One region of the Pradoshia eiseniae genome, then DNA from elsewhere that is predicted to be linked to it. Evidence: predicted binding sites of a transcription regulator. Region 1 holds the regulator's gene; the other holds the start of a gene.
The links. Region 1 encodes Rex, which represses fermentation and respiration genes when NADH is low (regulators of the CRP and FNR family bind a similar motif). Its sites were predicted from a motif close to TTGTGAAATATTTCACAA; they were not measured.
Positions count from the first base shown of each region.

Region 2: the regulator Rex is predicted to act here: its motif matches at 2,149-2,166, upstream of arcA (arginine deiminase).

Region 1 covers NZ_PKOZ01000014.1:1,988-13,642, forward strand. The annotation lists gene tsaB (tRNA (adenosine(37)-N6)-threonylcarbamoyltransferase complex dimerization subunit type 1 TsaB) at 1-179, shown strand, start outside; gene rimI (ribosomal protein S18-alanine N-acetyltransferase) at 176-634, shown strand; gene tsaD (tRNA (adenosine(37)-N6)-threonylcarbamoyltransferase complex transferase subunit TsaD) at 628-1,644, shown strand; gene CYL18_RS16050 (ABC-F family ATP-binding cassette domain-containing protein) at 1,883-3,799, opposite strand; gene moaC (cyclic pyranopterin monophosphate synthase MoaC) at 3,943-4,443, shown strand; gene CYL18_RS16060 (redox-sensing transcriptional repressor Rex) at 4,478-5,167, shown strand; gene CYL18_RS16065 (YdiK family protein) at 5,185-5,403, opposite strand; gene CYL18_RS16070 (CPBP family intramembrane glutamic endopeptidase) at 5,400-6,134, opposite strand; gene groES (co-chaperone GroES) at 6,458-6,742, shown strand; gene groL (chaperonin GroEL) at 6,798-8,426, shown strand; gene adhP (alcohol dehydrogenase AdhP) at 8,836-9,852, opposite strand; gene CYL18_RS16090 (lysoplasmalogenase) at 10,188-10,835, shown strand; gene CYL18_RS16095 (AraC family transcriptional regulator) at 11,249-11,655, shown strand, end outside.
Region 2 covers NZ_PKOZ01000005.1:131,830-143,484, reverse strand. The annotation lists gene CYL18_RS10665 (Crp/Fnr family transcriptional regulator) at 56-742, shown strand; gene CYL18_RS10660 (hypothetical protein) at 829-1,452, shown strand; gene argR (arginine repressor) at 1,521-1,985, shown strand; gene arcA (arginine deiminase) at 2,231-3,463, shown strand; gene argF (ornithine carbamoyltransferase) at 3,507-4,520, shown strand; gene arcD (arginine-ornithine antiporter) at 4,577-5,992, shown strand; gene arcC (carbamate kinase) at 6,037-7,002, shown strand; gene CYL18_RS10630 (YuzL family protein) at 7,077-7,205, opposite strand; gene CYL18_RS10625 (3-hydroxyacyl-CoA dehydrogenase/enoyl-CoA hydratase family protein) at 7,383-9,773, shown strand; gene CYL18_RS10620 (acetyl-CoA C-acetyltransferase) at 9,803-10,981, shown strand; gene CYL18_RS10615 (acyl-CoA dehydrogenase family protein) at 11,063-11,655, shown strand, end outside.

The sequences.
Region 1 (11,655 bases):
TTGGAGAGAGGGCGGCTTTTGCTCCTGCCTCACTCCATCATGCCCGCGCTGGTGAGCTGGCGATGCTAGGGATGCAGCTGCCACCAGAAGAGATTCATTCATTTGTACCGAATTATGTGCGTTTAGCGGAAGCAGAGGCGAAGTGGTTAGAAGCTCAAGAGAAACAGAGGGAAGAATGATGACCAATCATACAGTGATGTTTCGGGCAATGACACTAGAGGATTTGGATGATGTGATGGAGGTGGAACATTCCTCCTTTACTTTGCCATGGAGCCGGGAGGCCTTCTATAATGAACTGGTGAATAATCAGCATGCGGTCTATCTTGTCGTTGAGGACAGGGGGCGTGTCGTTGGCTATGGCGGACAGTGGATCATATTGGATGAGGGACATATCACGAATATTGCTCTTTTGCCTGCTTACCGGGGCTATGGTCTTGGCGAGGAATTAATGATCCGTATGATGGCACAGGCTAAAAGCATGGGTGTTACGCGGATGACCCTTGAGGTAAGGGTGACGAACTATGGTGCACAGAAATTATATCGAAAAATGGGATTTCAAGAAGGCGGTATCCGAAAGAATTACTACACGGATAATATGGAAGATGCCTTAGTTATGTGGGTGGAATTATGGTAAAGAAGGAACAATTAATATTAGCGATAGAAACAAGCTGTGATGAAACAGCTGCAGCCGTTATCAAAGACGGCCGAGAGATTCTCTCAAACGTAGTAGCCTCGCAAATCGAGAGTCACAAGCGCTTTGGAGGAGTTGTGCCGGAGATTGCATCAAGGCATCACGTGGAAGCCATAACGGTCGTTGTTGAGGAAGCATTAGAGCAGGCAGGCCAAACATGGGAAGCTATTGATGCGGTTGCTGTGACCGAGGGACCAGGCCTTGTAGGTGCTCTTTTGATAGGCGTGAATGCGGCAAAGGCAATGGCGTTTGCGCATGGTAAGCCTTTAGTGAATGTTCACCATATTGCCGGCCATATTTATGCGAATCGAATCTTGACGGAATTCCAATTCCCGCTGCTCGCTCTCGTTGTCTCAGGCGGGCATACAGAGCTTGTTCTGATGCGTGAGCACGGTTCCTTTGAGGTTATTGGGGAGACGCGTGATGATGCTGCAGGAGAGGCTTATGATAAAGTAGCGCGTACCCTAAAGCTTCCATATCCAGGCGGCCCTCATATTGACCGCCTGGCCCATGAAGGAAAGCCAACGGTGAAATTGCCGCGTGCATGGCTTGAAGAGGATTCCTATGACTTCAGCTTCAGCGGATTGAAGTCTGCTGTTATCAATACCTTGCATAATGCTTCGCAAAAAGGAGAGACAATCGCGCCAGAGGACCTCGCTTGCAGCTTCCAGGAGAGCGTCATAGATGTCCTTGTTACGAAGACATTGAAGGCAGCAGAGCAATTTGGTGTGAAGCAAGTGCTGCTCGCAGGCGGAGTTGCAGCGAACAAAGGATTGAGGGCAAGGCTGGAAGAAGCATTCGGAGAAAAGAAAGACATTGAATTAATTATCCCGCCATTGTATTTATGCACCGATAACGCAGTTATGATAGGTGCAGCGGGGAGTATTGCCTTTGAGCAAGGAAGGCGTGCGGGAATGAATCTGAATGCTAATCCAGGATTAGATTTAGAATAAAAGACGAAAAAGCCGCTGATTAAGCGGCTATTTTTTATCCCCAAGCGATTTGGTTTAAAAATGCAGAAAGTTCTAAAGTTACTGTGGATAACTCGTGCTTATACACAATTTCTGTGGATAATAGTTTCGATATCTGTGGATAATGTGGAAAAATCAGTTGAATACCTGATATAGTTATGAACTGTCTGTGGGTAAATATGTTGATAAAAAAACGGGCCATACACAGGCCCGTTTTCCATTAATCTTGAAGGATGGTCCATTCCTCCATTAATTCCTCCAATGCTGATTCAGCAGCTGTAAGCTGGCTTTGGATTTCCAGTGTTTTTTCATGATCCTGGTAGACCTCAGGGTCACAAAGCTGTTCATTGTAATCAGCGATTTTCGCTTCAAACGTCTCAATGGCACCCTCTAATTCCTCGATACGACGCTGACGCTTTCGATTTTGCTTCTTCAGTTCCTTATCCTCTTGATAGGAGGATTTTTCGGTAGACTGTTGATTCGATTGCATAGCTGGTTTGTTTTCAAGCTCTGCCAGTTCGACAAGCTCCTGTTTTTTCTGAACATAATAGTCATAATCCCCAAGATATTCAACAGTTCCTTCTGGACCCATCTCAATAACCTTATCGGCAATACGATTGATGAAGTAGCGGTCATGAGAAACGAAGAGCAAAGTTCCGGGATAATCGACAAGGGCATTCTCCAAAACGAGCTTGCTATCAAGATCCAAGTGGTTTGTGGGCTCATCGAGAATCAGCAGGTTCGCTTTTTGCATCATCAGCTTCGATAGAGCCAGTCTTGCCTTCTCGCCCCCGCTCAATGTCGACACGATTTTCATGACATCATCCCCGCTGAAGAGGAAGTTTCCAAGGATGGAGCGGATGTCCTTTTCCTGGCTCATGGGATAGTCATCCCATAATTCATTGAGAACGGTCTTGTTTGATGAGAGGTTCGCTTGTTCCTGATCATAATAGCCTATCGTAACATTAGCCCCGAATTGAAACTCACCGCTAAGGGCTGGAAGCCTGTCCGTAATGGTCTTAAGGAGGGTAGACTTGCCAATGCCATTCGGGCCAATAAGCGCGATGCTTTCTCCACGTGTGATGCGGAAATTAATCGACTTGGCAACAGCATGCTCATACCCTATTGCGATATCCTTCGCTTGCAGGACCTCATTTCCGCTTTGTTTTTCAATCTGGAAGGAGAAGTTGGCAGATTTCTCATCCCCTTGCGGACGGTCCAGCATCTCCATGCGCTCAAGCTGCTTTTGGCGACTTTGGGCACGTTTGGTCGTTGAGGCACGGGCAATATTGCGCTGGACGAAATCTCTTAGTTTTGCGATTTCATCCTGCTGCTTTTCATACATTTTCTGATTGCGTTCAAATTCCTCAGCCTTTTGGACGAGGTATTTGCTATAATTACCTGTATACTTACTAATGGATGTGCGTGATAGCTCCATGACCTGATTGACGACCTTATCAAGGAAATAACGGTCATGTGAAACAATCAGGATGGCGCCAGGATAGGATTGCAGATACCCCTCAAGCCAAGAGAGAGTGTCGATGTCAAGGTGGTTCGTTGGTTCATCGAGAATTAATAGGTCCGGCTTCGTCAGCAATAATTTCCCGAGAGCAAGCCTTGTTTTCTGGCCCCCGCTCAGCGAGGTGACAGGGGTAGCATAATCATAATCGGCAAAATTAAGACCGTGCAGGACAGAGCGGATATCATTTTCCATCTGATAGCCACCGGCATTTTTGAATTGTTCCTGCAAGTGATCATAATCCTTCAAAATTCGCTCATAGCGAGTGCTGTCATTATATATGTCGGGGATTGACATCGATTTTTCTAGGGCGCGCAGTTCTTCCTCCTGCTTTCGCAAATCCGCGAACACAGTCAGCATCTCATCCCAAATGGATAGGTCGGAATTTAAGCCCGTATGCTGGGCGAGATAGCCGATTGTCGTCCCTTTTGGCATGAAGATATTGCCTCCATCATGGGAAAGAGTGCCAGCGATGATTTTCAAAAGGGTGGACTTGCCGGCGCCATTACGGCCAACGAGAGCTATCCGATCCTTCGTTTGCACTTCAAGCTTTATACTGGACAAAATAGCTTCTGCACCATAATATTTGGATACATTATTAACTTGTAAAATAATCATGATTCTCACCTCAGGAAGTACTAGCTTAAGTGTATCTTACAAAGTCTGGGCACCGCAACTGAATAGGATATATGTGAATATTTACACAAAAGTTTCCGTGAAATCCATATATAATATAAAATAATGGTAAAGGGGGGAATGGTTTGAGTGATTTTACTCATTTCAACGAACAGGGAAGGGCGAAGATGGTCGATATTGTACATAAGCCTGAGACGGCCCGTACAGCAGTTGCGGAGTCAAGCATCCTAGTTAAAGAAGAAATTTATAAGAAAATCACCTCCGGGGAGATGGAGAAAGGTGACGTGCTGGCAGTAGCCCAAGTGGCTGGTATTATGGCAGCGAAGAAAACATCTGATATAATTCCTATGTGTCATCCAATTTCCCTTAAAGGAATAGACATTCGTTTCTTTTGGGAGGCTGAAAAAGAACAGAAGCGGCTGCGCATTCAGGTGTCTGTTAAGACGAAGGGAAGCACAGGCGTAGAAATGGAAGCCCTGACGGCTGCATCGGTTACAGCACTTACCATATATGATATGTGCAAGGCCATTGATAAAGGAATGGTTATTGGAGAAACATACTTAGTTAAAAAGACCGGCGGAGTATCCAGCCCGGATTTTCAAAAACAATTGGACGATTCATTATAAGGAACTCAACAAAAGTAAGGGAGAAGGGAAAGAAATGTTGCAGGAGAATACAAAAATACCACAAGCGACAGCAAAGCGTCTGCCGCTGTACTATCGATTTATACAAAATCTGCATGCATCAGGGAAACTCAGGGTATCATCAGCGGAGCTCAGTGAGGCTGTTAAGGTCGATTCTGCGACAATCCGCAGAGATTTTTCATATTTTGGAGCGCTTGGGAAGAAAGGATACGGCTATAACGTTAATTATTTGCTGTCTTTCTTTCGTAAGACCCTTGACCAGGATGAGCTCACCCAAGTGGCGCTCATTGGTGTCGGGAACTTAGGAACAGCCTTCCTTAACTATAATTTCATGAAGAATAATAATACGAAGATTGAAATGGCCTTTGACGTCTCACCTGAAAAGGTCGGCACCTTCATTGGAGATGTACCAATTTTTGATATGGATGCGCTTGAAAGCAAGCTTTCAAATTCCAACATCAAAGTGGCCATCTTGACAGTGCCATCGCATGCGGCCCAGCCAATAACGGATAGACTCGTTGCAGCGAACGTGAAAGCTATCCTGAACTTTACTCCGGCACGCTTAAGTGTCCCAGATGCTATCAGGGTGCATCATATTGATCTGGCTGTTGAATTACAATCGCTCGTTTACTTCTTAAAGCATTACCCGGCAGGCGGGACGGAAGAGCCTAAAGAAGCCAATAAAGCAGAAAAACTCGAAGGATAAACTTCGAGTTTTTTCTTTTATTTGTTTTTCGTTTGTTGCTCGTTATTCATTTCCTTGATTTTGCGGTGGATGCCGATGAAACGGATGCCAGAGCCGATATCAAGTGTAGCAAGGATGATCAGGAAGTAGGTGAAAAAATCCCATCCGCTCCTCGTTACGTTTTGGATGGCGAAAAAGACAAATACAGCCCCCAAAATGAAATAAGTCATAGCCATATACATTGGTGAACGTCTCATAATAAACCTCCGATAAAACTTTGTGCTTTCTCCAACTCTTTAATCAAATCACCAGAATTGGTGGAAATCAGAACTACTAATGTATTCATGCTAACGTGCGCAATGATAGGAACGATAATTCGGCCAGTTTTGACATACAGAAAGGCGAATGTGAAGCCCATAGCTGAATAAAGAAGAGTATGTTCAGGTTCTCCGTGCGCCAGAGAGAAGATAACCGAACTGACTAAGGCGCTAAGGAAGAATCCAAGCCGTCTATACAAAAGCGCTCCAAAGAGAATCTTCCGAAACACGATTTCCTCTAAAATTGGCCCAATGACAGAGGAAATCAGGATGACGACCGGGAACATATTAATTAGACGTAAAATATCCTGGGTGTTTTGGGACTCACCATTAATACCGAAAACCTGCTGTTCTATCGTACCAGCAACCGCTTGGGCAACAAAGGCAAGGAATATCCCGCCGATGGCCCAGGCAATTGAACCTCCAATCGGCATACGCTCCCATAAGTCCATTGATCTATTCATTGAATGCCGCTCATTTCGCAAAAAGTACAAGGTAATGAGCATGGCGATGGAAAAGCTGATGACAATCCAAGAAACGACCGAATAGATGGCTACTTGATCCTCGGCTACGAAGTTCGGCAAAATCCATCCCATCAGAGGAAGACCGATGATGCCCGATAGCTGCATGGCAATGTATGTAAGGACAATCAGCCAGTAATTATTCTTCAACGACAAAACTCCTTTAATGACAAGTATCTGAATCAAGCGGGCTTTGACTAAAGCCCAAAAGGAAAAAGCTACATCCTCATTCTACCCGTTTTTCCCCATTAGGTACAATGGCAAAACTTATCCCCCTTTTATACATAATCTTCCTGCAGCTAGGGTATACTAGCCAGGGTGTAGGCGGTGTAAAAACCTTATAAAATTTTCTAAAATTTTCGCTCATATCACTTGCAAATCAGATTGTCTTTATTTAATATATAAATTGTGTTAGCACTCACTATATACGAGTGCTAATAAAAATGGAGAGAATGTTAAGGAGGTAGTTTTACTTGTTAAAGCCACTAGGAGATCGCGTTGTGATTGAACTTGTCGCACAAGAGGAGAAAACTGCAAGCGGCATCGTGTTACCTGACACTGCCAAAGAAAAGCCATCTGAAGGCAAAATCGTAGCAGTAGGCACAGGCCGTGTCCTTGAGAATGGGGAGCGTGTAGGATTGGAAGTATCTGAAGGCGACCACATTATCTTCTCTAAATATGCAGGCACTGAAGTGAAATACGAAGGCAACGAATACTTAATTTTACGTGAAAGCGACATTCTGGCTGTAATCGGATAAGCAAATGTCGGTTAAAAAATATCATACTACAAAATTTTGAGGAGGTAATTTACGAATGGCTAAAGAGATTAAATTTAGTGAAGAAGCACGCCGCGCTATGCTTCGCGGGGTCGATGCATTAGCTGATACAGTAAAAGTTACACTTGGACCAAAAGGACGCAATGTCGTACTTGAAAAGAAATTCGGTTCTCCGCTCATCACAAACGATGGTGTAACAATCGCAAAAGAAATCGAGCTTGAAGACGCTTTTGAAAACATGGGTGCAAAGCTTGTTGCTGAAGTAGCCAGCAAAACAAACGAAATCGCTGGTGACGGTACAACAACAGCGACTGTTCTTGCTCAAGCGATGATCCGTGAAGGATTGAAAAACGTAACAGCTGGCGCTAACCCAATGGGTGTACGTAAAGGAATCGAGAAAGCTGTTTCTGTAGCAATTGAAGAATTGCAAGCAATCTCTAAACCAATCGAAGGAAAAGCATCTATCGCACAAGTTGCGGCAATCTCTTCTGCTGACGAAGAAGTTGGCCAATTGATTGCTGAAGCGATGGAGCGCGTTGGTAACGACGGTGTTATCACAATCGAAGAATCTAAAGGATTCACAACTGAATTAGATGTAGTAGAAGGTATGCAATTCGACCGCGGATACTCTTCTCCATACATGGTAACTGATTCCGACAAAATGGAAGCAGTCCTTGAAAATCCATACATCTTAATCACTGACAAAAAAATCTCCAACATCCAAGAAGTACTTCCTGTCCTTGAGCAAGTTGTTCAACAAGGCAAACCATTACTTTTGATTGCGGAAGATGTTGAAGGTGAAGCACAAGCAACACTTGTTGTGAACAAGCTTCGCGGAACATTCAATGCTGTAGCAGTTAAAGCTCCAGGATTCGGGGATCGTCGTAAAGCAATGCTTGAAGACATCGCTGCATTAACTGGCGGTGAAGTAATCACTGAAGAGCTAGGACGCGACCTTAAATCCGCAACACTTGAATCTCTAGGACGCGCGGCGAAAGTCGTTGTGACGAAAGAAACAACTACAATCGTAGAAGGTGCTGGCCAAACAAGCGAAATTGGCGCTCGCATCAACCAAATCCGTTCTCAATTAGAAGAAACAACTTCTGAATTCGATAAAGAAAAACTTCAAGAGCGTCTTGCTAAACTTGCTGGCGGCGTAGCCGTTATCAAAGTTGGTGCCGCTACTGAAACTGAATTGAAAGAACGCAAACTTCGAATCGAGGATGCTCTTAACTCCACTCGTGCCGCTGTTGAAGAAGGTATCGTAGCTGGTGGGGGTACTGCACTTGTAAGTGTGTACAACAAAGTAGCTGCAATCGAGCTAGAAGGTGACGCACAAACAGGCGTAAATATCGTTCTTCGCGCACTTGAAGAGCCAGTTCGCCAAATCGCATTCAACGCAGGCCTAGAAGGCTCTGTTGTTGTTGACCGCCTAAAACGCGAAGAAATCGGCATCGGCTTCAACGCCGCTAATGGCCAATGGGTAAACATGATCGAAACAGGTATCGTTGACCCAACTAAAGTAACACGTTCCGCACTTCAAAACGCAGCATCTGTTGCAGCTATGTTCTTAACAACTGAAGCAGTTGTCGCTGACAAGCCAGAAGAAAACGCTGGCGGAATGCCTGACATGGGTGGCATGGGCGGAATGGGCGGCATGATGTAATCAGCCTCCCCTAGCTTAAAGAAGCATCTCACAAGTTGAATAACTTGAGAGATGCTTCTTTTTTAATTAAAGGTTAGCTTGAGGAAATTATGTAGCTCTTGGAATTCATGCATCTGTGGGGGGAGTACAATGGACGGAAAGTCATAAAGAAATGCTAACAAATGTTTAATGAAAGTTTATGCAGAAAATTTGAATGAGTTATATAAAAGAGTTGCCTGTAGATTGATCACAGATATCTAGCCATTCTTGGGGAGAGAAAAAGTGGATGAGGTAACGGGTCATTTAAAATTATTATAAGTCTTCTTCTGTAATAACTGTATGAACAAAAAGTGCTTGCTTCATAGCATGATGAAAAAGGCAAAGCGTTGAGCTTTGCCTTTTCGTTAAAATCTATCTACGATTGATATGATTAGTTAGTGAAATCGATAACCATACGGCCTGTGATTTTACCCTCTTCCATTTCCTCGAAGATATCATTGATTTCCTCTAGTTTGCGCAATGCTACTTTAGGAACTACTTTTCCTTCAGCTGCAAATTGGAATGCCTCAGCCAAGTCTTGACGAGTACCTACTAAAGACCCGATTACTTGGATTCCGTCTAATACGAGACGAGGAATGTCTAGATCCATTTTTTCAACAGGTAAGCCAACAGCTACTACGCGAGCGCCAGCTTTTACGACATCGATAGCTTGGTTGAAAGGAGTTTTTGCTACAGAAGTGATAACTGTTGCATCTAAGCCTTTACCGCCAGTTACTTCTTTTGCTTTTGCGATTGGGTCCTCATTTAAGCAGTTGACAACGACGTCAGCGCCAACTTCTTTTGCGAATGCTAATTTATCATCACTAATATCGAATGCTACGACTTTAGCGCCGAATACGTTTTTAGCGTATTGGACAGCAAGGTTACCTAAGCCGCCGACACCGAAAATACCAATCCATTGCCCTGGACGTACTTGAGTTTCCTTTACCGCCTTGTAAGTTGTTACACCTGCACAAGTTACGGAAGAAGCTGCAGCAGGGCAGAGGCCTTCTGGTACTTTTACAGCATAGTCAGCTGTTACGATAACTTGTTCTGCCATCGCTCCATCAACAGAGTATCCTGCATTTTTCACGTCGCGGCAAAGTGTTTCGCGGCCTGATGTGCAATATTCACAGTGTCCGCAGCTTTCAAACATCCAAGCGATAGAAACGCGATCCCCGATTTTTAAGGAAGTAACGCCTTCTGCTACCTCAATAACTTTACCGATTCCTTCGTGGCCCAAAACTACACCTGTTACATCACCGAAATCGGCATTTTTAACGTGCAAGTCTGTATGGCAAACACCGCAATATTCTGTTTGCACCAAAGCTTCACCGTATTTTAAAGGGCGAAGTTGTTTTTCTTCAACGCTTACTTTTTTGTCTTTTGTTACTACTGCTGCTTTCATAAGTTTGTGACTCCTTTCACAAATGGAAGTAAAATTAAAAAGAACTAAAAGCGTTCTCGCAAATCTATTATCTGTTATCTATTTTACATTTTCAACAAGATATTTCTGTAAATTATAAAATAAAATTAAATTTAGCAAAGATACATTATTATGTTTATTTCATGATTAATTCGAAGGAGAACCTTTTTTTTGTAAGGGGTAGAAGCACGAATATTATGGTCTTTCAATCATCTAAGACAATATAAAACGATTTGTAAATTTTTATGTAATAGACATCTCTAAGGAGATTATTGATGGTATACTAGCGGGAAGAAGTAATAAAGAGGAGTCAATTCATGAAGTTAAAGTACCTATCCATTCTCATTTTATTAATGAGTATTATTTATATTTTTTTCATCCCCTCTGAACCTTTCGCGCTTAAAATACTGTTTAAGCTCATTCCGATGTGGCTGATTATCTATTTTGCCTTTATCCAAAAAACAGAGGGGGTTCGGCAAAATAAAGGTCTTATCCTTTTCGGCCTGTTTTTTTGCATGCTAGGTGATGGATTGCTTCATTGGTTTGTGATTGGCCTAAGCTGTTTTCTTATTGGGCATATCATTTATACGTTTGGATTCTTTAAGCAATGGTCCTTTTCTAAACTCCGCTGTTTATCCATTCTGCCGCTTTTTGTATTTGATTTATTCATGGGTAAGAAACTAGTAACTTCCCTTCAGTTGTCTGGAGAGGAAGAATTAATTGTGCCGGTGCTTTTCTATATTGGTGCAATTTCTATCATGGCTTGGGCTGCCTTTATGACAGGCAATTTGTATGCGATTATTGGCAGTTTGCTATTCGTCATTTCTGATACGATCTTATCGTGGAATATGTTCATCTCAGATGTACCTTATTCACATTTCTTGATTATGGCAACCTATTATTCTGCCCAATATTGCATTGCCTCGAGTATTAGAACGACGTCCATGCAATCGGGAATTGGTTGAATGTAGATCCTCATAAGCAAGTTCATATTCGTTATGATAATAATTATTGAAGAATAATAGAAGTCTCTCGTAAGTTTCATGAACTTGTGTGAGGCTTCTATTTTATTTTGAGGTTGTACATTCCTGTACTTGGAATTAAAGAGGGGCAAAACAGGTTAGGGTGCTAAGATCTGGAATAGCTTTATAACAGAGGTGTCCTCTTTAGTCCAAATGATTCACCTATCACTCCACGGAAAGTGATTTACTATATTATCTGTTTATGCTAGATTTTTTAGAGAAGCAATATAAGTCAAAAATTTTTGGCAAGAAAGCACTTTCATAAAATGCTTTTTGTTTTTTAGTATACTAGTATAATAATAGGTGTTCCGATATGAGTCCCTTTGGAACACTGACTTCCGGGAGTGTGAGCAACAGTGAATAAATGGACAAAGAATATGTATCAACCAAAAGTATTGGATGAATCCATATTGGCCTTTTATCGTCTTCAAGGAATGAATGCGGATACGAGTGAGTTTAATCAATTTGAATCACACAGTACATGTGAAATTTTTGTCCTTGAGGAAGGAGATTGTAAATATTTCATTCAAGACCAAGTATATGAGCTGCAGCCTGGGGATATCCTTCTTTTGGATGGATTGACTTTACATAAGTCAGGTCCGATATCTCCGGATACATATATCAGGAGTATGGTTCATTTTTCACCAGTCTGGCTGAAAAAAATGTTGCTTGTATTGGGAATGCCGAGTCTTTTGGATCCCTTCCAAAAGCTGAATAATTGCATCCTGCGGACTGGATTTGATGCCTCGGGTCATTATGTGGC
Region 2 (11,655 bases), on a different contig from region 1:
TATATAAATTAAAACAAGTAAGCAGGCACAAATAGGATGAAGCGGGTGTACAAGTATGAGTACTATAATTGATGTTTTAAAGAAGAAGGAGTTGTTCTCCTGCTTGACTAAACAAGAATTAAGCGTATTGGAGCCATTTCTATATGAAAGAAAGCTCAAAAAAGGACAGTATCTTTTTTGGCAGGGGGATCCTAAGCAGCGAATGTATTATTTGTTGGAGGGGTATGTCACCCTTGAAAAATCCAATAAGCAGGGCAGTCTGCAGTACCACCAATACATAAAGAAAGATTCGCTATTTCCGTATAATGGACTGTTTGCTGATACAGACGAGTATTGCCATTCGGCTATTGCAGAAACAGATGTCCATGTTGTGTACTTATCGATAGATGTGTTTGAGGGGTTTGTGGCTAAGCATAGCCGGCTGCTTCAAAGATTGATTAAAGAGTACGGCAAAATACTTGAAGGCCAAGAGAGGCGAATTCAGCACGGTATTATTCCGAATGCGCAGGAAAGAGTGATGAATTCTATTTCATATTTAATGATGGACTTGGGTGTGGAGTATCCGAATTACATTCGAATTGATATTCCTCTTACTACAGCAAAAATATCTTCTATTTCAGGAACATCCAGAGAAACAGCTAGCATGGTCATAAATAAATTAAAACGGGAGAAGAAATTAACAATCAAAGGGAAAGTGATGTACATTCATGAACCTCAATACTTTGAAAAATTAGTTATATAGGTCTTTAAATGCAATATATTTGAAAATAGACATATTGAACCAGTATTATAGGACTAATAATATTTGGATGGAATGGAAGTGCTACAATGATTAAAGTGTCCTATAATGTATTGGGATCTGCGGTGTATCTGGTTGGATTGGCCTTAGTGCTTAAATTTCCAGGTCAGGAATCAATGGTCGGGAATCAGTTGTTCGAAGAGTTTTCGTGGACGCAAGAGGGTCTTTTCGGTCTTTCTACTGTATGGCTTGTGGCAGCTAGCATCCAATTTATTGGCGTATTGCTGCTGATCAAATGGTTCACAGATGAATATCCAACCCACAGAAGGAAATTCCGATATTTGGAGCCGTTATTCCTGATTGCAGCTGTCGTTATTCCATCTATTGCTGTAAACAATCTGTTTAAAATGGGTGAGGATGTGTACGCCTACTCTGGTCAGTCCGGTGCCGATGCGGTGCTATATCTACATGAAGAAAGCTCTTGTGCACAAAGGACCGATGGGGAAACAGTGGAGTGCTCGATTGTTCTCAGGAACTTTCAGCATCACTCACAGCAAATTAAGCTAGTATTCCCAGAGATAGAAGGCTTGCATAAAGAAAAGGTGACAACAGCCTATTTGCAACAGCGCGAAAAGAGAGCTATAAAAGTATCCTTCTCACCTGAAGAGCTGAAGCATCATGATGATATACCAAATTTTCAAATAGAAAGCTAATCAAGTGGCCTATGCCCAGTTAAATGGGGATAGGCCTTTTATGTGGTCTGAACGATGATTGGAGGAGAATGATGAAGATTATGAATAAGAAAGAGAGACATGCTTTAATTAAGAAGGTAATCACGCAAAATGAAATTAAAACACAGGAACAGCTTGTGGAAGAATTGGCAAAGAATGGGCTTGAAATAACACAGGCAACAATTTCACGTGATATTCGCGAGTTAAACCTGGCGAAATACCCTGCTAAATCAGGAGGGACAAGATATGGGTTCGTGGCAGAATATAAGTATTTAGATACGATCAAGCTGCGCAAAAAGCTGGAAGATGCACTGATTAGCATGGAGAGAATTGAATATTTCATTCTCTTAAAAACATTGCCTGGTCATGCCCAAACCATTGGAGCTGTCTTGGATGAGCTGGATTGGGAAGAAAAAGCAGGAACAATTTGCGGAAATGATACTTCCTTAATCATCTGTAAAACGAAGGAACAGGCAAAAGTGATTGAACAGCGGCTGAAAGCATTAAGCAGCTAATAAAATATGATTAATTAAAAAATTTTTTGAATAGATATTGTGTATTATACAGTTTTTTATGCAATTTCCCGATTTCAGAAAGCGTTTTCCTTAAAAAGATGATAATAAACATACGAATACCTCACTAAATATGAAGAATTTTGCGTAAAATTTCACATTTTCTATGTGAATAATTTCACGATGTATAAATAAACGGTTTCCTATAATGAACCTGTAAGATAAATCAGATGCAGGAGGTAAGTAATTTGAGTAAGCCTATTCACGTAACTTCTGAAATTGGAAAGTTGAAAACTGTAATGCTGAAACGTCCAGGATATGAAGTTGAAAACCTAACTCCGGAATATCTAGAAAGATTGCTTTTCGATGATATCCCGTATTTACCGATAATCCAAGAAGAGCATGATTATTTTGCAAAAACTTTGCAGGATGAGGGAGTAGAGGTTTTATATCTTGAAAACCTAGTAGCTGAATCATTAACCAATCCGGAAGTCAAAGATGAATTTGTCAGCCGGATGCTGCAAGAAAGTAATATGACGAGCCCTCGTACATATGAAAATCTAAAAGAATACTTATTATCATTCTCTAACCTAGACATGGTTAACAAAATCATGGCGGGTATTCGCAAGAATGAGCTTGATATTGAAAAAAGAAAACATCTGTATGAATTGATGGAAGACCACTATCCATTCTACACAGATCCAATGCCGAACCTGTACTTCACTCGTGACCCGGCAGCTGCGATTGGAAATGGTCTATCAATCAATAATATGAGAGAGCCGGCACGTCGCCGTGAATCCATGTTCATGGAGTATGTCATTAAACATCACCCTCGCTTTGCAGGACATGATATTCCTGTTTGGCTTGACCGTAATTATAATAACCCAATCGAGGGCGGCGATGAGCTTGTCTTGAGTGAAGAAGTCGTTGCAATTGGTGTATCAGCACGTACATCTGCGAAAGCCATTGAGAAATTGGCTATCAATCTATTCAAGAAACAAGACAAGGTGAAAAAAGTCGTTGCTATTGAAATTCCAAGCTGCCGTGCATTCATGCACTTAGACACGGTCTTCACAATGGTAGATCGCAATAGCTTTACGATTCACCCGATGATTCAAGGCCCTGGCGGTAAAATGAACATTTACATTCTTGAAAAAGGACAAGATGAAGAGCATGTAACAATCTCTTACCGTACAGATATTCAAGAAGCATTGAAAGAAGTATTGAATCTAACTGAATTAGATTTAATCCTTTGCGGTAATGGAGATGAAATTGCAGCTGCACGTGAACAATGGAATGATGGTTCAAACACGCTGGCAATCGCTCCTGGTGTTGTTGTTACTTATGATCGAAACTATGTATCTAACCAATGCTTGCGCGAGCATGGCATTAAGGTTATTGAAATTAAAAGCTCGGAATTATCCCGCGGTCGTGGGGGCCCACGCTGCATGAGCATGCCGCTTGTTCGTGAAGATATCTAAATATAAAAATATATCGTTCTATTATGGAAGGGGAATTAACTAAATGCTTGTTACTAAACCAGATTTCAGAGGAAAAAGTTTCTTGTGCGAAAAGGATTTCTCAAAAGAAGAGTTTGTGTATATGATAGAATTTGCTGCTAAATTGAAAGATATGAAAAAACAAGGCATTCCACACCGTTATATGGCTGGCAAAAACATTGCGCTTCTTTTTGAAAAACCATCAACAAGAACTCGCTGTGCCTTCACAGTGGCTTGCACAGATTTAGGTGCACACCCTGAATACTTGGGTAAAGATGATATCCAGCTTGGCAAGAAAGAGTCTATTGAAGATACTGCTAAGGTACTAGGCAGAATGTTTGATGGAATTGAGTTCCGCGGCTTTGAGCATTCTAAGGTAGAAATGCTTGCTGAACACTCTGGTGTTCCAGTATGGAACGGATTAACAGATATGTGGCATCCTACACAAACATTAGCAGACTTCTTGACTGTTCAAGAAAACTTCGGACACTTAGAAGGCGTGAAATTCGTTTATGTTGGCGATGGCCGTAATAATGTTGCAAACAGCTTGCTCATTGGCGGAGCTCTTGTCGGTATGGATGTGAGAATTTGCTCACCTGAATCCTTATTCCCAGAAAGCTCTATCGTTGAAATGGCTAAGGAAATGGCTCAGAAATCTGGCGGACGTGTAACTATTACATCTGATGTCGATGAAGCGGTAAATGGCGCAGATGTTATTTATACAGATGTTTGGGTATCCATGGGTGAAGAAGATAAATTCGCAGAGCGTATTGCCTTGCTTTCTCCATACCAAGTTAACATGGACATGATCAGCAAAACAGGCAATGAGAATGTAATCTTCTTGCACTGCTTGCCAGCATTCCATGATCTTGAAACTTCCTATGGCCGCAGTGTGTTTGAAAAACACGGATTGAGCGAAATGGAAGTGACAGATGAAGTATTCCGCAGCAAACACTCCAAAGTGTTTGACCAAGCAGAAAACCGCATGCACACAATCAAAGCGGTAATGGCTTTAACACTAGGAAATATTGAAGAATAACTAAAATGGGGCAGGGGCTTCCCTGCCTCCACATTTACTTTAAGAGGTGATTTTAGATGGAAGGAAATAAAAAGCTTGGACTGGTTTCGCTAATCGCGATTGTTGTAGGGTCCATGATTGGCGGAGGAGCATTTAACTTAGCCTCCGATATGGCTGGTGCTGCTTCTCCGGGTGCAAGCATTATCGGTTGGGTTATCACAGGTATCGGTATGATTGCCCTAGCTTTCTCATTCCAAAACTTAAATGAAAAGAGACCAGATCTTGAAGGCGGCGTATTCAGTTATGCCACTGCCGGATTCGGTAAATTCTTAGGATTCAACAGTGCTTGGGGATATTGGATTTCTGCTTGGCTCGGAAACGTAGCTTATGCGACACTCGTATTCTCATCCATTGGTTACTTTTTCCCAGTCTTTGAGGGCGGACAAAATATCGCAGCCATCATTGGTGCCAGTGTTTTGTTATGGGTTGTTCATGGTCTCGTATTAAGAGGCGTACATTCAGCTGCACTCGTTAATATCGTGACAACTATCGCTAAGCTCGTTCCGATTTTCTTATTCATTATTATCGGGATTTTTGCGTTCAATGCTGATATCTTCATTGATGACTTCTGGGGTACAGGAGCAGGCTTCCAATTCTCTGATGTCATGGCTCAAACGAAAAGCACAATGCTTGTAACTCTTTGGGTATTCATTGGTATTGAGGGTGCGGTTGTTCTATCTTCTCGTGCTAAAGACAAAAAAGACGTTGGTAAAGCGACTGTCATTGGTTTGATCGGGACGCTTGCTATCTATGTGTTAATTTCCTTCATGTCTATGGGGGTTATGCATAGAGCAGATGTGGCTGGATTAGCTAACCCGTCAATGGCGTATATTTTTGAGGAGATTGTCGGACCTTGGGGAGCAACGTTCATTAACCTTGGCTTAATCATCTCTGTACTTGGTGCATGGCTTGGCTGGACTTTGCTAGCCTCTGAGATTCCATATCTAGCTGGTAAAGAAAAGCTATTCCCTTCTTGGTTTGCTAAAGTAAATAAAAATGGAGCACCAGCAAACTCACTATGGTTAACAAATGGATTAATCCAAGTGTTCTTATTAACATTCCTTGTTTCTGAACAAGCGTACAATTTTGCATTCTCTTTAGCGTCATCTGCTATTTTAATTCCATATGCCTTTACAGCATTCTATCAATTGAAATATTCCATTCAAGACAAAGCAGCCGATCGCGCAAAAAATCTCTTTGTCGGAATCGTGGCAAGCGTATATGCTATCTGGATGGTTTATGCCGCGGGTGTAGGTTACTTATTATTAACTATGCTGCTGTATGCACCAGGCATCGCTATTTACTATCTCGTTCAAAAAGAGGCGAATGTGAAACAAGTATTCACGAAAACAGACTTGGCGATTTCTGCCGCACTTATCGTCTTTGCGGTTGCAGCCATCTATGGATTGGTCACTGGAGCCATCACTATTTAATCTCATTCGCTTGAAACATTAGACATGGTAGGAGGAATACTTTGATGAAAAGGCAAAAGATTGTTATTGCTCTTGGGGGAAACGCCATCCAATCAGGAGATGCGAGTGCCAAAGCTCAGCAAATGGCGCTTGAGAAAACAGCTGAGCAGCTTGTCGGTCTAGTTGAAGCCGGAAATGATATTATCATTTCACACGGAAATGGTCCGCAAGTCGGTAATATTCTTCTTCAGCAAAAGGCTGCTGACTGCGAGAAAAATCCAGCAATGCCTCTTGATACATGCGGAGCAATGTCTCAAGGAATGATTGGTTATTGGCTTGAAAATGCAATGGATAAAGCATTGGCCAAAAGAAAGATTGAGAAAGAGGTTGTTGGCATTGTGACACGCGTAGTCGTGGATGAAAATGACCCAGCCTTCATCAATCCGACAAAACCGATTGGACCTTTCTATACAAAAGAAGAAGCTGAAAAAATGATTTCTGAGACAGGCGCTTCTGTTAAAGAGGACGCAGGACGCGGATGGAGAAAAGTAGTTCCTTCACCAAAACCAATCAGCATTCAAGAACATAGAAGCATCAATACACTTGTTGAAGATGGCAAAATCGTCATTTCAACAGGCGGCGGCGGAATCCCAGTTGTCGTAAAGGATGGAGAGTTAGTAGGTGTAGAGGCTGTAATCGATAAGGATTTTGCCTCAGAGAAGCTTGCTGAACTTGTTGATGCGGATATCCTTCTTATCCTTACAGCTGTTGATAATATCTACATCAATTACAATAAGCCGAACCAGCAATTGCTTGATAAGGTTGGCACAAGTGATTTGAAAGGATATGCGGAGGAAGGGCAATTTGCACCTGGAAGCATGCTTCCTAAGGTTGAAGCGGCCATTCAATTCGCTGAATCAAGGGAAGGCAGAACTACAATCATCACCTCTCTTGATCAAGTGGTAGCAGCCCTTGAAGGAAAAGCAGGCACAAGGGTATCTATGGAATATAATAAAATGTACTCTGCCTGATTAGGCAAAAAACATTACATGACGGGGCTGTCCCATGAGTCATTGAAGAATGACTTTGAGGGACAGCCTCATCTTTATTTTTTGAATTGATTATTTTGGCTGTTTACCTTCCCGTGGTGCTTTTCGGCATGCGGTCCGGCATTGCCCTTCACGCTTGCTGCGCTCACTCCTGCCTTTGATGGATCTTTCTTTAATCTGGCCATTGATGAATCACCTCCGTTTATAGCTTTCACCAAATGCATAAAACAAAAATGCCCTATTTATGGTTTTTTCGTTGCAGAATTTACAGAAATCTCTTATATTTATAAATATAGGATATTTGTTTCAAATTTTTTTGAGTCAAAAATGAATGAGCATTCATTCAAATAAAAGGGGGATTAATGTTGGACCTTCAAATTAAAAAAGTAGCCGTTTTAGGCTCCGGAGTAATGGGCTCTGGCATCGCGGCACATTTAGCAAACATCGGTATTCCGGTTAAGCTATTAGATATCGTTCCTAGAGAACTTACCGGAGACGAACAAAAGAAAGGGCTGACTATTGAAGACAAGCAAGTCCGTAATCGATTGGCCCAAACCGCGATTCAAAAATTATTAAAGCAAAAACCTGCACCACTGACATCCAAGAAAAATTTATCGTTAATTGAAGCGGGAAATTTTGAAGATGATTTGCCGAAAATCGGCGACTGTGACTGGATCATCGAGGTTGTTGTCGAAAGACTCGATATTAAGCAAAGCGTATTTGCGCAAATTGATAAATATAGAAAGCCCGGCACTATCGTCAGCTCCAATACATCAGGTATCTCTATTGAAGCAATGGCTGAAGGACGCTCAGAGGATTTCCGAAAACACTTCCTTGGAACTCACTTCTTCAATCCTCCGCGCTATCTGAAATTATTGGAGATCATCCCAACCAAGGATACAGACTCAGAGGTTCTCCAAGCGATGAAATTATTTGGGGAAGATGTTCTCGGCAAGGGTGTTGTTGAGGCGAAAGACACTCCTAACTTCATCGGTAACCGGGTTGGAACATACGGTTTACTCGTAACCGTTCGTGAAATGATTGAAAGGGGTTACAGTGTTGGCGAAGTTGATTCTGTAACAGGCCCATTGATTGGCCGTCCTAAGAGTGCTACCTTCCGGACTCTTGATGTGGTTGGATTAGACACATTTGCGCACGTAGCAAAAAATGTCTATGACAATGTCAGTAATGAGGAAGAGAAAAAAGTATTTGAAGTACCTGAATTTATGACGAAAATGCTTGAAAATGGCTGGCTCGGAAGCAAATCAGGCCAAGGCTTCTACTTAAAGAAGGGCAAGGAAATCCTTGAGCTGGACCCATCTACGCTTGAGTATACAGAGCGTAAGAAATTGAAAGCGCCATCACTTGAAAGGGCTAAGCAAGAAAAAGGGGCTGCCCGTAAGTTGAAAGCACTGATTTACGCGGATGATCGGGTTGGCGAATTGCTGTGGAATGTCATCAGTCCGACGCTCGTCTATTCGGCTGAATTACTTGGCGAGATTGCGGATACAATCGTGGCGATTGACCAGGCCATGAAATGGGGCTTCGGCTGGCAGCTAGGACCTTTTGAAATCTGGGATGCCATCGGTGTGGAGAAGTCCGTTGCGAAAATGGAGGAAGAGGGAGTCTCAGTTCCTGTTTGGGTGAAGGAAATGATTGAGAATGGCCATACATCCTTCTATAAAGAAGGAGAAAATGGCACGCTCTTTTATACGGATGGGGACTACAAGGAAGTAGCTGTAAATGAGAAAGTCATTAATTTGAAACAGCTGAAAAAGCAAAAAGGCGTCATCAAGAAAAATAGCGGCGCAAGCTTAATTGATCTTGGAGATGGAGTCGCCCTGCTTGAATTCCATTCACCAAATAACGCAATTGGCTTTGATATTATCCAAATGATCAATTACGCGATTGATGAAGTTGAGAAAAATTACAAAGGCTTGGTAATCGGAAACCAAGGCAAGAATTTCTGCGTTGGCGCGAACTTGGCTATGATTTTGATGGAAGTGCAGGATGACAATATTTTCGACGTGGATATGATTATCCGTCAATTCCAGCAGGCTATGATGAAAATCAAATACAGCCGCAAGCCGGTAGTTGCTGCACCGCACAATATGACACTTGGAGGAGGGGCAGAGATTTGTTTGCCTGCTGCGAGAATCCAAGCTTCCACAGAAACATATATGGGACTTGTAGAAACAGGAGTCGGCCTGCTTCCGGGAGGCGGCGGTAATAAGGAATTGTATATCAAACATTTAGATAATCTGCCAAATGGCGTTGATTTTGATTTGACGCAAATCGCGATTAAAGTCTTTGAAACAATTGCCACTGCTAAGGTATCTACTTCTGGGGAGGAAGCACGAGACAATAACTTCCTAAGCGCGGCAGATGGAATAAGCGTTAACCCAGATCATCAATTATATGATGCGAAACAGGCTGTCCTTGCGTTAGCTAACACAGGCTATAAGGCGCCAGCTCGTAAGAAAATCCCTGTTTCCGGTGAACCTGGATATGCAGCCTTGCTGCTGGGAGCACAAACGATGCTTTACTCGGGCTATATTTCTGAGCATGATTTAAAGATTGCTCAAAAGATTGCCTATGTTCTTGCAGGAGGAAAGGTTCCTTACGGGACTGAGGTCGATGAGCAGTATTTGCTTGATCTTGAGCGCGAAGCCTTCATCAGCCTTGTACAGGAAGCAAAATCACAAGCCCGTATGCAGCACATGCTCGTTAAAGGAAAACCATTACGTAACTAAGCGTAAATCAATAAATGAGGGGGATTGGCATGAGAGAAGCAGTAATAGTAGCCGGAGCAAGAACGCCAGTCGGCAGAGCTAAAAAAGGGACTCTGGCAAGTGTTAGACCAGATGATTTAGGTGCTCTGGTTGTAAAAGAAACGTTAAAGCGCGCCAATAATTATGACGGACCAATTGATGATATGGTATTTGGCTGTGCGATGCCTGAGGCAGAACAAGGCTTGAATGTCGCCCGTAATATCGGCGCATTAGCCGGTCTGCCATACAATGTCCCAGCAATTACAATCAATCGCTATTGTTCCTCTGGACTTCAATCGATTGCCTATGGAGCAGAACGTATTATGCTCGGCCATTCAGATACCGTACTGGCTGGAGGCGTGGAATCAATGAGTATGGTTCCTATGATGGGGCATGTCGTCCGTCCTAATGCTACATTAGCTGAAACAGCTCCAGAATATTACATGGGAATGGGGCATACAGCTGAAGAGGTAGCGAAGAAATTCAATATTTCCCGTGAGGATCAGGATGCATTTGCAGTGCGAAGCCATGAGAAGGCTGCAAATGCGATTGCTGAAGGGAAGTTCAAGGATGAAATCGTACCGGTTGATGTAACCCTCCGTCAGGTTGGTGCTGATAATAAATTGGTTGAAAAGCAGGTTCGGTTTGATACAGATGAAGGTGTTCGTCCGGGAACGACTATTGAAGTGCTTGGCAAGCTTCGCCCGGCATTCTCAATTACAGGCACGGTCACAGCAGGGAATGCCTCGCAAACAAGTGACGGCGCTGCTGCTGTCCTGCTAATGGATAAGGAGAAGGCTGAGGCAGAAGGGCTAAAACCGCTTTTGAAATTCCATTCCTTCGCGGTTGCAGGTGTGCCTCCTGAGATTATGGGAATCGGTCCTGTTGAAGCTATACCAAAGGCATTAAAGCTCGCTGGATTAAGCTTGTCTGACATCGGTTTGTTCGAATTGAATGAAGCTTTCGCTTCCCAGTCCATCCAAGTTATTCGTCATTTGGGCTTAGATGAAGAGAAGGTTAACGTAAATGGTGGAGCAATCGCCTTAGGGCATCCGTTAGGCTGCTCTGGAACAAAATTGACGCTCAGTCTTCTGCATGAAATGAAACGACGCAATGAGCAGTTCGGTGTGGTTACAATGTGCATCGGCGGCGGGATGGGTGCTGCAGGTGTATTCGAATTACTTGCTTAATAGATAAAAAGCAACTTAACTGCCGGCAATAGGAGATAGTCTCTTCATTGCCGGGGCTTAAAACATAAGGAGGAACGAAAAATGGCAAATCATACAGAAGAAGTGTTAAAAGGCGGAGCGTTCTTAATCGAAGATATCGATGCGGAGAGAATGTTCACACCAGAAGATTACTCAGATGAGCACAAAATGATTGCGAAAACAACAGATGAATATGTGGCCAATGAAGTGCTTCCGCAAGTGGAATATTTGGAGGAGCATGAATTCGATCGCTCTGTCAAACTATTAAAACAGGCTGGAGAGCTGGGACTGCTCGGCGCTGATGTGCCAGAAGAGTATGGCGGACTTGGTTTAGATAAAGTCAGCTCTGCGCTCATTTCAGAGAAAATGTCCCGTGCTGGCGGCTTCTCCATTACACATGGTGCCCATGTTGGAATCGGTTCCCTTCCAATCGTGCTATTCGGTAATGAGGAGCAAAAGCAAAAGTATCTGCCGCTTCTTGCTACTGGCGAGAAATTGGCTGCCTACGCATTGACAGAGCCAAGCTCTGGTTCTGATGCCCTTGGCGCAAAAACAACAGCCAAATTAAATGAAGCTGGTACTCATTACATCCTTAATGGGGAAAAACAATGGATCACGAATGCTGGATTTGCTGATGTATTCGTTGTCTATGCAAA